DNA from 2 places in the Gordonia sp. NPDC057258 genome. Region 2 is predicted to be linked to the other one. Evidence: riboswitches for the same ligand, from Rfam matches in the RefSeq annotation. Region 2 holds a riboswitch; the other holds the start of a gene.
What was found. A riboswitch is a leader RNA that binds a small molecule or an ion and turns the genes downstream of it on or off. The one in region 2 is predicted to bind S-adenosylmethionine.

Region 1: linked by a shared signal. The riboswitch ahead of ACFUEJ_RS04710 (aminotransferase class V-fold PLP-dependent enzyme) and the one ahead of ACFUEJ_RS11615 (bifunctional o-acetylhomoserine/o-acetylserine sulfhydrylase) in region 2 are both predicted to bind S-adenosylmethionine.

Annotation. Positions count from the first base shown of each region.
Region 1 covers NZ_JBHUXZ010000004.1:59,464-67,062, forward strand. Annotated here, with positions in the region: gene ACFUEJ_RS04685 (hypothetical protein) at 1-225, shown strand, start outside; gene ACFUEJ_RS04690 (rhodanese-like domain-containing protein) at 222-635, shown strand; gene ACFUEJ_RS04695 (O-succinylhomoserine sulfhydrylase) at 632-1,849, shown strand; gene ACFUEJ_RS04700 (ERCC4 domain-containing protein) at 1,933-2,877, opposite strand; gene ACFUEJ_RS04705 (isochorismate synthase MenF) at 2,928-4,004, opposite strand; SAM riboswitch class IV at 4,112-4,225, shown strand; gene ACFUEJ_RS04710 (aminotransferase class V-fold PLP-dependent enzyme) at 4,245-5,171, shown strand; gene ACFUEJ_RS04715 (hypothetical protein) at 5,168-5,668, shown strand; gene ACFUEJ_RS04720 (inorganic diphosphatase) at 5,831-6,343, opposite strand; gene dacB (D-alanyl-D-alanine carboxypeptidase/D-alanyl-D-alanine-endopeptidase) at 6,508-7,599, shown strand, end outside.
Region 2 covers NZ_JBHUXZ010000013.1:23,162-30,760, forward strand. Annotated here, with positions in the region: gene ACFUEJ_RS11595 (bifunctional methylenetetrahydrofolate dehydrogenase/methenyltetrahydrofolate cyclohydrolase) at 1-158, shown strand, start outside; gene ACFUEJ_RS11600 (DUF3017 domain-containing protein) at 260-532, shown strand; gene ACFUEJ_RS11605 (Hsp70 family protein) at 701-2,266, shown strand; gene ACFUEJ_RS11610 (homoserine O-acetyltransferase) at 2,289-3,443, opposite strand; gene ACFUEJ_RS11615 (bifunctional o-acetylhomoserine/o-acetylserine sulfhydrylase) at 3,460-4,794, opposite strand; SAM riboswitch class IV at 4,856-4,976, opposite strand; gene ACFUEJ_RS11620 (cutinase family protein) at 5,244-6,944, shown strand; partial or broken gene ACFUEJ_RS11625 (MFS transporter) at 7,036-7,599, shown strand, end outside.

The sequences.
Region 1 (7,599 bases), on a different contig from region 2:
GAGGCGGCCGACTTCGTCTCCGAGGAACAGTTCCTCGCCGACAACCGGGAGTCGCTGCTCGCCAACGGTCACATCGAGATCCCGGAGATCACCGAGCTGGTGGTCGACGGTGACCGGGCGACCGCGAAGGTTCATTGGCACTATGACAAGACCCCCGATGACGTGAACGTCGTGGACACGATCGTGGTGCGCGAGAACGGCGAGTGGAAGGTGTGTTCCTCATGAGCTATGCCGGTGACCTGACCCCGCGCGAGGCGTGGGAGAAGCTCGAGAACAACCCGGATGCGGTGCTGGTCGACTGTCGCACGCAGGCGGAGTGGTCGTTCGTCGGCGTGCCCGACCTCGAGGTCCTGGGCAAGCGCGCGATCTTCGCCGAGTGGACCACCTTCCCCGAGGGGCGTCGCAACGACGACTTCGTGGCACAGCTGCGTGATTCCGGTGTCTCCGACGACCAGGAGGTCATCTTCATCTGCCGTTCGGGGCACCGGTCGATCGGCGCTGCGGAGGCCGCGACCGCCGACGGTATCGCGAAGGCATACAACGTGATCGACGGGTTCGAAGGCGCCCTCGACGAGAACGACCACCGCGGGACGTCGGGCTGGCGTGCCGAGAACCTGCCGTGGAGGCAATCGTGAGTTCTGATCTGCCCGTCAGTCGTGAACTGCCTGAAGGGCTCTCGGCTGACACGATCGCGGTTCGCGGCGGGCTGGCGCGTTCGGGTTTCCACGAGACGGCCGAGGCGCTCTATCTCACGAGCGGTTACGTCTACGACTCCGCGGAGGCCGCCGAGCGAGCCTTCACCGGCGAGGACGAACGATTCGTCTACTCGCGCTACGGAAATCCGACCGTCGAGATGTTCCAGGAGCGGTTGCGCCGGCTCGAGGGCGCGGAGGCGTGTTTCGCCACCGCGAGCGGCATGGCCGCGGTGTTCGTCGCGCTCGGTGCACTGTTGAAGGCCGGCGACCGTCTCGTCGCCGCCCGCAGCCTGTTCGGTTCCTGCTTCGTGGTCTGCAACGAGATCCTCCCGCGCTGGGGGATCGAGACCGAGTTCGTCGACGGTGAAGACCTCGAGCAGTGGGAGCGGGCCCTGTCCAAGCCCACCGACGCGGTGTTCTTCGAGACACCGTCGAACCCGATGCAGAGCCTCGTCGACGTCGTGAAGGTGTCCGAGATGGCGCACGCCGCGGGCGCACAGGTGGTGCTGGACAACGTCTTCGCCACCCCGCTGCTGCAGCGGGGTCTCGAACTCGGCGCCGACGTCATCGTCTACTCGGGCACCAAACACATCGACGGCCAGGGGCGCGTCATGGGTGGCGCGGTACTCGGGACCAAGGAGTACGTCGACGGTCCGGTGCAGCAACTCATGCGACACACCGGTCCGGCACTCAGTCCGTTCAACGCCTGGACCCTCGTGAAGGGGCTGGAGACGATGCGTCTGCGCGTCGACGCCTCGGTGTCGTCGGCGCTGCGGATCGCCGAGTTCCTCGAGAGCGATCCGCGCGTGCGCTGGGTCAAATACCCCTTCCTGCAGTCACACCCGCAGTACGACTTGGCGAAGTCGCAGATGTCCGGCGGCGGCACGGTGGTGACCTTCGAGCTCAACGACCACGACGGCATCGACGGCAAGAAGCGCGCCTTCGAGGTCCTCAACGGCCTGCGGATCGTCGACATCTCCAACAATCTCGGAGATTCGAAGTCGCTGATCACGCATCCGGCGACCACCACTCATCGTGCGATGGGTCCCGAGGGACGCGCGGCGATCGGTCTGAGTGACTCGGTGGTGCGGCTGTCGGTCGGCCTCGAAGGGGTCGACGACCTGTTGGGCGACCTGGACCACGCGCTGGGGTGAGGGTAAGCGCTGACGTATTCCGTTGCGGCACAGCGCGAATCCGCCTCGGTGAGCGGGGCCGAGTCCCCGGAGGGTGGTGCCATTCAGTCGTTCCGGCGATCCCAGGCCGCTCGCACCGTACTCGGGATCCGTCCCTTGGAGGGCACCTCGATCCCTTGGGCGCGAGCCCACGCCCTGATCTCCGACGGTGTCGCCGGTGGACCGTGCAGGCCCTGCACGATGGGCTCGCTGCCGACGGTGAGCCGCCATTCGTGTAGCGCGGCACCGAGCCAGCGGTAGGTCCATTCCTCGGCGAGTTTGCGGTTGTCGCAAAAGACGATCGGCACGGTCGGAAACCGGACCTGCGCCTCGGCGACTGCCTCGGCCAGCGCGGCGCCGCTGACGTATTCGCGCGTGAACACCTTGCTGTATGAGGCTTCGACGACCACCGCGGCGCGTCGGAGTCCCGCGAGACCTGCCAACTGGTAGGTGAGAGTTCCCTTCATGAGACCGTTGCCGAGGTCGTCGATCGACTTGCGTTCGACGGCGGCGACCACCTGGTCGTCCTCGACGATCGCGTAATCGCCGGCATCGAGGCGGTGTCGAGTGGTGGTCGCCTGTTGATGACCGAAGGAGTAGGCGTACTTCTCGCCTGTGTCGACGACGATCTCGAGCGCCTGGCCGTGTGCCCGAGCCTTGGGAAGCGTGACGTTTGGACGCGCCTGCTTGGTGGTTTTGCGCGTCTGCCAGAAGATCATCTCGCGTCCGCGAGCCCGCGTGACGACGAACTGTGACCGATTCTCGCGAGCGCGGTCGAGCACCAGATCGATCGCCGCCCCGCGCCGCGTCACCGACCGAACCGGAAGACGTTCGACGATCTGCGGTGTGGTCGGCCATTCGTCGGCGCGATGACAATAGACCTTGCTGGTTCGCGGCCAGGTCTCCCTCACCTTCAAGACGATCCCGTCACTGCCGAGCGGAATCCGGACCAGAAAGGGCAGTGAGGAGCCCTGTTCCGGATTTCGGGCGATGATCAGGTCGTCGGGCATCATCGACGAGCGTAACGGGCGAAGATCGCGCGCGTCCGCAATTGATCCGCTCAGTCGAGTGCGGCGATGCCCAACGCGTTCAGGACCGTCCGCAGCTTGAACGCCGTCTCCTCGAGTTCGCCCTGCGGGTCGGAGTGTTCGACGATACCGCCGCCGGCCCACGTCCGGAGGCTGCGACGATCGGCCTCGAGTTCGAGGCACCGGATGGTGACCATCCACTCCCCGTCGCCGGCGGCGTCGCACCAGCCGACCGCCCCCGCATAGAAGCCGCGCTCACCCTCGACCTCGCGGATGATCTGCGCAGCAACATCACTCGGCGTGCCGCAGACCGCCGGGGTGGGGCCGAGCAGGAGTGCGAGATCGAGCGCAGTGGTCGCCGGGTCCCGAAGCCGCGCGCGGATCGGGGTGGCCAGATGCCAGACCTCCCCGGTCGACTGCAATTGCGGGGTCGACGGCGCGTCGACGTCGTCGCAGAGGTGTCCCAGCCGGTCTCGCAGGTGGTCGACGACGAAGGCGTGCTCGGCGAGATCCTTCGCCGAGGAGAACAATCCGTCGGCAGCGGCGCGGTCGACGACCGGGTCGGGTGACCGCGGCGCCGATCCCGCGTACGGGTGGCAGGTGACGACGGAACCCGACTTGCGCAGCAGCACTTCGGGACTCGCGCCCAACAGCCACGAACCCGAGCCGGTGGCCGCGCCGAGATCGACACCGAATGCGTTGTGTCCGGCATTGCCGCCCGCCAGTGCGTCGAGGAGTTGCAGAGGCTCGACCTCGGCGTCGAGCACGATGTCGACGCTGCGGGCGAGTACGACCTTGCCGACGTCGCCGGCGACGATCCGCTTCACCGCGTGTGCGACACGTTCGCGGTGCTCGTCGGCCGTGGGGTGCAGGGTCGTCGACACCGGGGTGCGCGTCAGCGGTGGTGTGCCTGCCAGCGGCGCCGCGTCGACGTGCAGGACTTCGGGCACCACCAGCGCGGCGGGCTCGGCGAGGTCGAAGGGGATCGCGCCGGTCAGACCGTCGACGGTCCCGGCGCGCAGGGCGGCCGAGGCGGCGTCGACGTCGGTGAACGCACGGACCGCGCCCATGCCCCGCACGGTGCCGTGCGGGCGGGACAACACGAACACATCAGTCGCTGACACCCCTGACACGCTACAGGTAAGTGTGCCCTAACTTCCGATCACGTTGAGTGAAAATTGACACGTCCGCGCGAGATCGACGACCCTTGGTCGTAGGTCATGAGTGCCAGTGACAAGCCCCGGCTCGCTGGTCGGCAACCCTCCTTCGCGGTGGGGTGCTCCGGGTGACGACCCGGCCGCGTACCGACCGGACGCGGCAAGCGCGAATTGTCTGAGGAGTTTCCTGCCGTGACCGCTGTCCTGTCCGCACCCGCCGGTCGCCTGTCGCCCGCAGTCGACGTCCGCTTCGACGCCGCCCGGGAATCGGTGCGGCAGTTCGTCCGTGCGCGGGTCGACGACACCGTCGTCTTCACCCGCGATGCCGCCGTTGCCCTCGACCTCGCGGCGCGCATCACTCCTGGCGACGTCGTCGTCCTCGACATCGGGCAGGGCGCCGACCTGCTGCGGTGGTGCGCACCACGGCAGGGGCGCGACCGGGCGCGGTTCGTCCCGGCCTGCGAGACCATCGAGGACACCTTGGTCGCGCTGGAGACCGAGCTCGCCTCGGCGCCGGCATCGTTCCTGGTCGTGACCGCGGTATCGGACATCACCGGCGAGGTGCTGCCGATCGGCCGGCTCGCCTCGCTCGCGCACCGGTCCGGGGCCCGCATCCTGGTCGACGCCGCGCAACTCGTCGGGCACCGGCCCGTCTCCGTCGTCAGCCACGGCATCGACTACCTGGCGTTCGGTGAACCAGGTCGTAGGACGGATGGCGCCGGCGTTCTCATCGGTCGTCGTGACTGGTTCGACGCCGCCGATGTCGATGCCTCGCCGGACGCCGACGGCGTTCCCGGGGCGATCGCGGTCGCCGAGGCGTGTCGGGTGCTCGCCGATCTCGGACCCGAGACGATCGGCCTGCATGAACGCCGCCTCGCCGAACGTCTCGACGCCGGCCTGGCCGCGATCGGCAGCTTCACGCCGCTGCGGATCTTCACCGATTCCACCGACCGCGCGGGAGTCGCGGGCTACACCGTCGACGGCCTCGCACCGCCGGCCGACACGGTGCGCGCGAGTTTCGGAGCGGGCACCACCGTCGACGACATCGACCGGATTCTCGATGCATTCCGGGCGCGAACCGAACAGACCGACCGAACTCGACCAGGGGTGAATAGATGACCATCGAACTCGACGCACGTGCTGACCGCGGCACCGTGATCGCCGCACAGACTGCCACCCCGACGGCCCCGATCAGCATCGGACGTCCGGGATTCCAGATCGCGCTCGCGGGAGACGATCTCGCACAGACGTTTCCGATCGTCGTGCGGCGGGAGACCCTCCGCGAGGCGCAGCGCGCCCGCTCCCTGCTCCGGGCCGGCAGCCACGATCAGGCCAATTTCGTGGTCGCACTCGAGGTGGAGGTGGCCGTCGCGCCGGACGCCGCGTCGGCGCGCACGGCCGCTGCTGCGGCGGTGAACGCGTCGTCGGAGACGGGCTCGGGGACCATCCGCTACATCGGGACGACACACGGACTGATCACGCTGGTCCGCGACATCTACGCAGCCGAGGTCGCCGACGCCGTGATCCTCATCCCGATCGACGGCGCGGCCACCGAACGCCGCATCCGCGAACAGATCCTGCCGGTGCTCGCCGAGCAGCGGTACCGCGTGGCCTGACCCACTGCTGGTTGAGCCGGCACCGAGCGTAGCCGCCGGGCCGAGCAAGCGACGAAGGAGCGCGTGGAGGTCGAGGCGCCGAGTCGAAGCCACCTGGTGACCAGACAAGACCGCCGACACCATCTCGGATGATGGTGCCGGCGGTCTCGTGTGTGGGAGAGATCAGCCGCGCGAGGGCTCGTTGGCCGCGTCGGGGTGCGCAGCGAGGCGATCGATGGCCTCCTGTGCGATCTTCTCGGCCTGGTCGCGGCCGACCCATCCGCCCGGGTCGACCTCCTTGCCCGGCTCGAGGTCCTTGTAGTGCTCGAAGAAGTGGGCGATGGGTCCCAGCTCGTATTCGGACACGTCGGAGATGTCCTTGATGTGGTCCCAGCGCACGTCCTTGGCGGGGACGCAGAGCAGCTTGTCGTCGCCACCGGCCTCGTCGGTCATGGTGTACATGCCGACGACCCGTGCGCGCACGATGATGCCGGGGAACACCGACTCGGGGAGCAGGACCATCGCGTCGAGCGGGTCGCCGTCCTCACCGAGGGTGCCGTCGATGTAGCCGTAGTCGGCCGGGTAGCCCATCGAGGTGTACAGGTAGCGGTCGAGGTAGACCTTGCCCGTCTCGTGGTCGACCTCGTACTTGTTGCGGCCACCTTTGGGGATCTCGATGGTCACATCGAATTCCACAGTTCCTCCTGGCAGTCTTGATCGGGGATGCCGCGTCGGGCCGAAACGCCCGCACGCTGCCCCAACGATACTGTTGGTCCGGCGACCTCGATGTTCGTACCCCTCGTTGTGCGTATGTCCGGGCCGTTCCATCGACCGTCAACCGCGAGAGACCCGGAGGCTTTGTGGGCGCATCCACCCGAAACGGCGGTCGTTCCGGTCGGAGACTTCTGTGGTGGACGATCACCGCGGTGGTGATCCTGGCCCTCGTCGCGACGGCCTCGGTGGTCATCGCGCTCCGGCTCGACCGGGAACCCGAACTGCCGCCGGGGGTTCCCCCGCAGCCCGCCGCGATCGCCGTCGACCCCCGGATCGACCCGGTGGTCGCCTCCGCGCCGGAGCCCACGCCGAGCGGTGTGTCGCGGGCCATCGCGCCGGCACTGCGGGATCCGGCGCTCGGCGAACTCACCGGCATGATCAGCGACTCGCTGACCGGCACCGTCCTGTGGACCAGCAACCCCGAGCGTCCGCGGATCCCCGCGTCGAACGCCAAGATCCTGACCGCGGCTGCCGTGCTCGAAGCCGTGCCGCACGATCAGCGACTGACCACGACGGTGGTGGCCGGCAGCAACGGGCAGATCATCCTCCGAGGTGCGGGTGACCCGACCCTGTCCGCACAGCCCGCCGGCACCGACACCTTCTACACCGACCCCGGTCGCATCGCCGACCTGGCGCGGCAGATCGAGGACACCGAGATCCCGGTGACGTCGGTGGCCGTCGACCTGCGCGCGTTCTCGGGTCCGACGATGGACACCACCTGGGACCGCCGGGACATCCAGGGTGGCGACATCGCGCCGATCGAATCGCTGATGGTCGACGGCGCCCGGCTCGAACCGCTCGACGAGTACTCGCCGCGCACCGCGGCCCCGGGCATCATGGCCGGCGAGGCGCTGGCCGCGGCTCTCGGCGTCGAGGGTCCCGTCACGGAGGTGACCGGTTCCGGCGCACCCGCATCCGGGAACGACCGCGTCATCGCGAAGGTCCAGTCGGCGCCGCTGGTCACCCGGGTCAACGACATGCTGCGCTACAGCGACAACGTGCTCGCGGAGACGCTTGCCATCGAACTGTCGGTGCACCGGGGCGGGCCGCCGACGCACGCCGGCGGCGTCGAGGCGATCGAACAGGTGCTGTCGTCGATGTTCCCGGACCAGTGGGCGGGTACCACCCTGCACGACGCGTCGGGGATCTCGTACGCCAACCGCACCACGCCGGAACTG
Region 2 (7,599 bases):
GTCTCGCCGGCGACGTTCATCCCGATGTCTGGGAGGTCGCGGGCCACGTCTCGCCGAACCCCGGTGGTGTGGGTCCGCTGACGCGGGCGTTCCTGCTGGTCAATGTGGTCGAACGCGCTGAGCAGATGCTCGCCTCGGGGAGTGGCAGCGACGCGTGACCCGAGAGGAGCACCAGAGTGAGTCCGCTCACTCCGAGTCGCCCGGCACCGCGGACGCCCGTCCCGGACACCGGGGGCGTCGTGCCGCCGACTCCTCCCGGTTGCGGGCGGTGCTCGTCCAGCTCCCGTACCTGCTGGTGATGCTGGGTGTGTTGGCCGCTGCGCTGCTCGTGATGTTCGATCGCTGGCGGCGTGGGTCCTTCGTCTTCGGGGCGGCTCTGCTCGTCGGAGCCGTACTCCGTGCCTTCATCCCGTCGTCGCAGGCAGGTCTGTTGCAGGTCAGGGGCAAATCGTTCGACGTGACGGCGATGGCCACGGTCGGCGGCGTGATGCTGTGGCTGGCGGCGTCGATCGACTCTTTGGGCACGGATTGATTACAATAGAGACCTGAGCGTGACCTGGCGAACCAGTCATGCGCTCAACCAGGCAATTTTCCGCTGCTCTGCGCAGACACACCGACCGCTGGAGTTTGTATCACCGCATCACCAACCGACGGCACCGTGAATGAAGTGACGTCCATGGGCGTGTCAGCAGGGGCTGGCATGATCCACTACGTCCTCTTGACGCGTGACGATCTCGGTCGCAGTGTGGTCGATTCCCGCGTGATCGACGTGGATCCCACCGACGGCCTCGACTCTGCCGGCCGGGTCAACGCCGGGATCGACGTGATGCTCAGCGCCGCCCGCGAGACCGGGACGCGAGTGGGCCCGATCGGGGTCGCCGCACGCACGGGGAGCCAGCGTCGGCAGTTGCGTTCACGGGGCAGCGGACCCCGGCGTCAGGTCCGTCTCGCCGGCGAAGACGAGGCCGTGCTGGCCTACCTGACCGACACCGGGGAGATCGACCGTTTCTCCGCGGCCGTTGTCGTCGACTGCGGCGACACCGGCATGTCGCTCTACACCGTCGATCCCCGCGAGGGTCGCATCGGCGACGCCGAGCACTCGACCGTGTTGAGCGGTCGTCGTCTCGACCGGTCCATCGTCGACCAGCTGACCGCCGACAATCCCGTCCTGGGCGACGCCACTCGGACGCGGGCGGAGCGCAGCGAGTTGCGCAGCGCGTGCCGGACCGCGAAAGAGGAGATCGCCTACGGCGGCGTCGCGGCCGCCGAGTCGGTCGTCGCGGTCTCGGCGAACACCGGTCGTGTGGCGCTGTCCGCGACCCAGGTCGAGCAGGCGATCGCGCCGATGATCGGTGATGCGAAAGAGGTGTTCGCCCGCTATGTCGCGGCCGTCAGGTCACGCGGCGTCCGACCGGACGCGGTGGTGTTCATCGGCGGACTCGCCAACCTCCCCGCGGTGCGCGCGATCGCGGCAGAGCATGAGCTCGAGGTCGTGAACCCGACGGCGCCGGAGCTGGTCGTGGCCACCGGCGCAGCCTTGCTGGCCCTCCAGAGTTATTCGGGCGCAGCGCGTCTGGCGTTCATCGGTGGCAAGCCGCAGCGCGAGTGGCTTTCCGCGACCCCGATTGCGGTTGCCGGGGCGGTCATCGCGGCCACGTTGATGACGATCTACGCGGTGAGCTCGTCGTTCGCCGACCGTCCGGCCGTCGAGCCGCAGCCGTCGGTGAGCAGTGTGCCCCCCGCGGCGGCGACCAGCGAGGAGGAGCCGCCGTCCACCCCGCGGTCCACCTCTCAGCCGATCACCCGAATCCCGGCCGAACCCGTCGAGCCCACCGTCGTCACTCCCGTTCCGACGCAACGGCCCGCGCCCGAGACCGGCTGGAACGACCCGCCGGCATGGGCGACGACGGAGTTGCCGCCGACGCGGCCGTCCACGAGTACCAGCACCCGCACTCTCTCGCCGTTCCCGTGGCCGGACCTGACCTTCCCGCCCGGTTCGACACCGACGATCCCGCCGGACCTGCTGCCCCCGGGTATGCGTCCGCCGAGTGTGGCGCCCACTCCGCCGCCGCCCACGTACTCGACGTCGACGTTGCGCTCCGCGCCCAGCGGCCCGCCGCGGCCGAGCAGCACCCGCGCCACCGGGTCGACTGAGATTCCGGGTGTACCCGAACCGGGGAAATCCGTTGACGGGGAGTCGGGCTCACCGGTGACCCCGGTACCTCGGTCCGGCAGCCCGGTCCCGTCGGTGCCGGCGCCGCGCTGACGGGACGCCGCCGACAGGTCCGTCAGGCGTCGCGACGCGCGAGTTCGACCGTGCGCTTGAGTAGATCGCTGATGGCATCGAATTCGGTCAGGAATCCGTCGTGGCCGGTCTCGGAGTTGACGACCTGGAGTCCGCCGACGCAGTTGCCCAGTTCGTCGGCGAGTTCGACCTGTAGCCGGATCGGGTAGAGACGATCGGAGTCGATCCCCCCGACGATCACCGGAACGCGGCAATTGTTGAGCGCCTTGGCGACTCCGCCGCGACCACGGCCGACGTCGTGGTGGTTGAGGACCTCGGTGAGGACGACGTAGCTGGCCGGGTCGAAGCGGGACATCAGCTTCGACGCCTGGTGGTCGAGATAGCTCTGCACCGCGTAGCGCCCGCCGGTCAGGGGATTCTCGTCGCCCTGGGCGTCGTTGCCGAAGCGGGAGTCGAGCTCCGGCTCGCTGCGGTACATGAGATGGGCGATCCGACGCGCGATCCCCATGCCCTGCAACGGAATCCGGCCGGTGCCGTGGTAGTCGCCGCCGCACCAGTCCGGGTCGGCCTTGATCGCGGCGATCTGTGCGGACTGGATACCGATCTGATCCGCGGTCGCGCGGGCGCCGACGGCGAGCACGAGGGCGCTGCGGACGCGGTCGGGGTACTCGATGGCCCACTCGAGCGCGCGGGCGCCGCCCATCGAACCGCCGAGAACCGCACCGACGCTGCGGATTCCGAGGCGGTCCAGCAGTGCCACCTCGGCGCGGACCTGGTCGAGCACGGTGATCTGCGGGAAGCGTGAGCCCCAGGGCCGACCGTCGGGGGCGATGGAGCCCGGACCCGTAGAGCCCTTGCATCCGCCCAGGACGTTGGCGGAGATGACGCACCATTCGTCGGTGTCGATGGCCTGTCCCGGGCCGATCAGCCCGTCCCACCATCCGGCCGAGTCGTGGTCGGCGTCGGCGGGTCCGGTGACGTGCGAGTCGCCGGTCAGTGCGTGGAGCGTGAGGATGACGTTGTCGCGGGACGGCGACAACGTCCCCCAGCGCTGGAACGCCAGGGTGACGTCGTCGATCCGTGCTCCGCTGTCGAGAGGCAACGAGCCGATGGGGATGCCGACGAGTTCCCCGTCCGGGAGGGTCTCCCAGTCGGGCTGATCAGATGCTGTCGCATTCAGGTCGATACTCACCGACAAAGCTGCCTCACCTGTTTCACTTGGCCGCCGCGAATCCCTGTTCGAGATCGGCCAAGATGTCGTCGATTCCCTCGATGCCCACGGCGAGCCGGACCAGTCCCGGGGCCACGCCCGCGGCGAGCTGCTCCTCGGGGGTGAGCTGGCTGTGGGTGGTCGAGGCGGGGTGGATGACCAGCGACCGCACATCGCCGATGTTGGCGACGTGGCTGTGCAGGCTGAGCGCGTCCACGAACTTCTTGCCGGCGTCCACTCCGCCCTGGATCTCGAAGGCGATGATCGCACCCTGACCCTTCGGGGCCAGTTCCTGACCGCGCTTGTACCAGGGCGAGGACTCCAGGCCCGCGTACGCCACGGACTCGACCTGCGGGTGTGCCTCGAGGAAGGCGGCGACCTTCTGCGCGTTGGCGACGTGGCGCTCGATGCGCAGACTCAGCGTCTCCAGGCCCTGTGCCAGAAGGAACGCGTTGAACGGGGAGATCGCCGCGCCGGTGTCGCGCAACCACTGCACGCGTGCCTTGAGTGCGAAGGCGGGCGCGCCCAGGTCGGCGAAGACGGCACCGTGGTAGCTCGGGTCCGGCGTGGTGAAACCGGGGAACAGGTCCTTCCCGTCGCGCTGGACCCGCCAGTCGAAGGTGCCGCCGTCGACGATGACGCCGCCGATCGCGGTGCCGTGACCGCCGATGTACTTCGTCGCCGAGTGCACGACGATGTCGGCGCCGTGGGCCAGCGGGCTGATCAGGTAGGGGGTGGCGACGGTGTTGTCGATGATGAGGGGTACGCCGTTGCGGTGCGCGACCTCCGCGATCCCCGAGATGTCGAGGATCTCGTTGTTGGGGTTGGAGATCGACTCACCGAAGAACGCGCGGGTGTTGTCCTTGACGGCGGCCTGCCACGACGCCGGGTCCTCGGGGTCCTCGACGAAGCTCACCTCGACCCCGAGCTTGGGCAGTGTGTAGTGGAAGAGGTTGTACGTGCCGCCGTAGAGGCGGGGGCTGGACACCACGTGCCTGCCGGTCTCGACGGCGTTGAGGATCGCGTAGGTCTCGGCGGCCTGTCCCGATGCGACGAGCAGCGCGGCGACGCCGCCCTCGAGCGCGGCGATCCGCTGCTCGACGGCATCCTGCGTGGGATTCATGATGCGCGTGTAGATGTTGCCCGGTTCGGCGAGACCGAAGAGATTGGCTGCGTGCTGGGTGTCGTTGAAGACATACGACGTCGTCTGGTAGATCGGCAGCGCACGGGCATTGGTCACCGCGTCCGCGGACTGCCCGACGTGGATCTGCTTCGTCTCGAAGCTCCAGTTCTCGCTGGGATCGTTGCTGTCGAGGGTGCCGTCAGGGACATCAGACATGGCGATTCATCACTTTCTACGGTCGGCAGGGCAACTCGACCCTGTTGGGGTCCGACCTTCGGACCCGCGCTTGCCGGGGATCGCCACTGCGATCCCGCAACCCGGTCATCACCCGGAGCACCCCACCGCGGAAGGAGGGTTGCCGATCAGCCAGCCGGGGCTTCGCGCTGATACTCATGACCTGGCGACAAGGATATAACACGGATGTGAGGGCCCGAGAACCGTCCCGGTCAGGCCGCGCCCAACCCTTGAGAAGTGCACCGGAAGGGTGCCGGTGGCTGTCCTCCGACCGAGTGAAATCGGGTGTGTTCAGATACAAAACAGCTGGTCAAGGTAGTTAGCGACGCTCAGCGTGCTGTCGATTCCGCAATCGCGGATCTACTGTTCGACCAGCCCCGGCTGCACCGGAATGCTCCGCTCAGGTGGTCCGGGTTCGCACAGGAGCGCTCATGGCCGTGATGGCTCATCTCCGGACCCGACGGGTCGCTCTGTTGGTCGCCTGGATGTCGACGATGTCGACCCTCGCCGCATTCGGCTTCACGGGGGTGGCGGCGGCGACAGCCGGCGGCCCCTCGTGCAGCGGTGCCGTCGTGGTGGTCGGGGGGACCGTCGACGCTGAGTCGCTATTGCTCGAGGGCGTCAAGGAGCGGTACCGCAAGCAGGACTATGAGGTGATCAACGCTCCCTACCCGGCAACCATATGGCCGCTCGGAGCGACGGGGTACGACCGCAGCACCGAACAGGGAATCGCATCGACGGCGTCGGCGATCTCGTCGTATCGAGAAGCGTGCGGGTCCGAGGCGCCGGTGGTGGTGACGGGCTATTCGCAAGGGGCGCGCATCGCTGGAGACGTGCTCGCCGGTATCGGCAACGGCCGGAAGTTCGATGTCGCGAACACGCCCGACGATCCCAGCGACGACGTCGTGATCTCCGACGTCGGGGTGTCGGGCGAGCTGTATTCGGATCCGCGGCAGGCCGGTGACAAGACCGGGCGAGGTATCGAGTTGTCGCTGATCGGGATCATCCCGGGTCTGACCATGTCGGGGTCGCGTGGTGCCGACAGTACGGACGCCGGCTTCGGGACGGTCAATGACCGGGTCGTGTCGGTGTGCATCGAGGGCGACCCGATCTGCGATCTGCCCGATCCCGTCTACGACCCGATCGGCGCCATCGACGGCATCCTCGGCTACCAGGTCAAACATTTCCTGTATCCCGAGCAGATGTCGGGTAACCCTCTGGTGTCGGGATACACGTGGACGAATCGCCCGGTTGATTGTGCGGACGGCGTCTGCATGGTCGGCGCGAGCTCGGCGTTCGCCGAGCTCGTCCAGGGCTGGGCTCGTGACCTCGGCTACCGGGGCACCATCGGCGATTTCCTGTCGGATCGCCCGACCATCGGGCTTCCGTTCGGCATCGAACTGGCGAATCTGCAGCCGGTGGTCCGGCTGGTGCAGGGCTTGCTGCCGCCACTCCCACGTCTCGGGTACGGCGCATACCTACCCGACATCTTCGTCTTCGAGGACATCCTGCAGGGCATCGTCACCGCGACACCGGCTCGGTTCGTGCGCGGTGTCAGCGCCCTGGCTGCCAGCGTGCGCAGCATCGTCCTGCTGCCGGTCAATTTCGTCCGGTACTGGGCGGGCGCGATCATCGGGCCGGTGGCGTCGGAGGGCGGCGCCGTCTCGATTCTCGCGGCGGACACGTCGCACCTGCGATCGTCCACGTTCGCGCGACTGGCGGCCGTACCCGACGAGTCCGTGGGGCCGGTCCGCGCTGAAGAAGTGGGCGGGTCCGGCCCCTCGTCCGAGCCGTCGGCGGCCCGGGCTGCCGAACCGGATGCCACCGACCCGTCACCGGCCGGGCAGCCCCCGGTGGGCGACACGACCGACACGTCGTCGGGGGCCGACACGGGCGACGATGCCGAGACCGATACGCCCGACGCGGACCCCGCGCCTGCCCCGCCTCGAGACGACGACTCGCCGGCCGTCACCGATCCCTCGGGAAGCGATGTCGAGACGTCTGGAACCGACGGTCACGGGGGAGAGGACGGCGAGAGGGCCGGCTCGTCCGACACGGCTTCGGATCCGGACGGGCCCTCCCCAGACCCGTCCGAGCCCGACAGCGATGGGGGCTCCGAAGCCGGCGACTGACACCCCGCGCGATGCTCAGGACACTGCGCTTGTGAATGAACTCACCACCGGCTGAGGAATCAGCGCTGACGGGCGCGGGTTGGCATCAACCGTGCCTGATGCTCTCTCGACGACCGAAGCCCCGGCCGACCCTTCACTGACGGGTCCGTCCACCGCCGGGGAAGTCCGCAGCCCCGCGCGGGCCGAATCGGCCGAGGTGTCCCGCCGGGTGCGTCGGTGGACGATCCTCGCCCTTGCGCTGGGTGGATTCGGGATCGGGACGACCGAGTTCGTCGCCATGGGCCTCCTGCCCAACATCGCCGGATCGCTCGGTGTCTCGGAGCCGACTGCCGGACATGTCATCTCGGCCTACGCGATGGGTGTGGTGGTGGGTGCGCCGCTGATCGCGGCGCTCACCGCGCGGATGTCCCGTCGGACGCTTCTGATCGGCTTGATGGTGGCGTTCACGGTCGGCAACCTCGCGACCGTCCTCGCGCCGGATTACGGTCTGCTGCTGGTGGCGAGGTTCGTCGCCGGCCTCCCGCATGGCGCCTACTTCGGGGTCGCGGCTCTGGTCGCCGCTCATCTGGCCGGCCCGCGCAACCGTGGCAAGGCCGTGGGATAGGTGATGCTCGGTCTGTCCGTCGCGAACGTCCTCGGCGTACCGGCGGCCGCC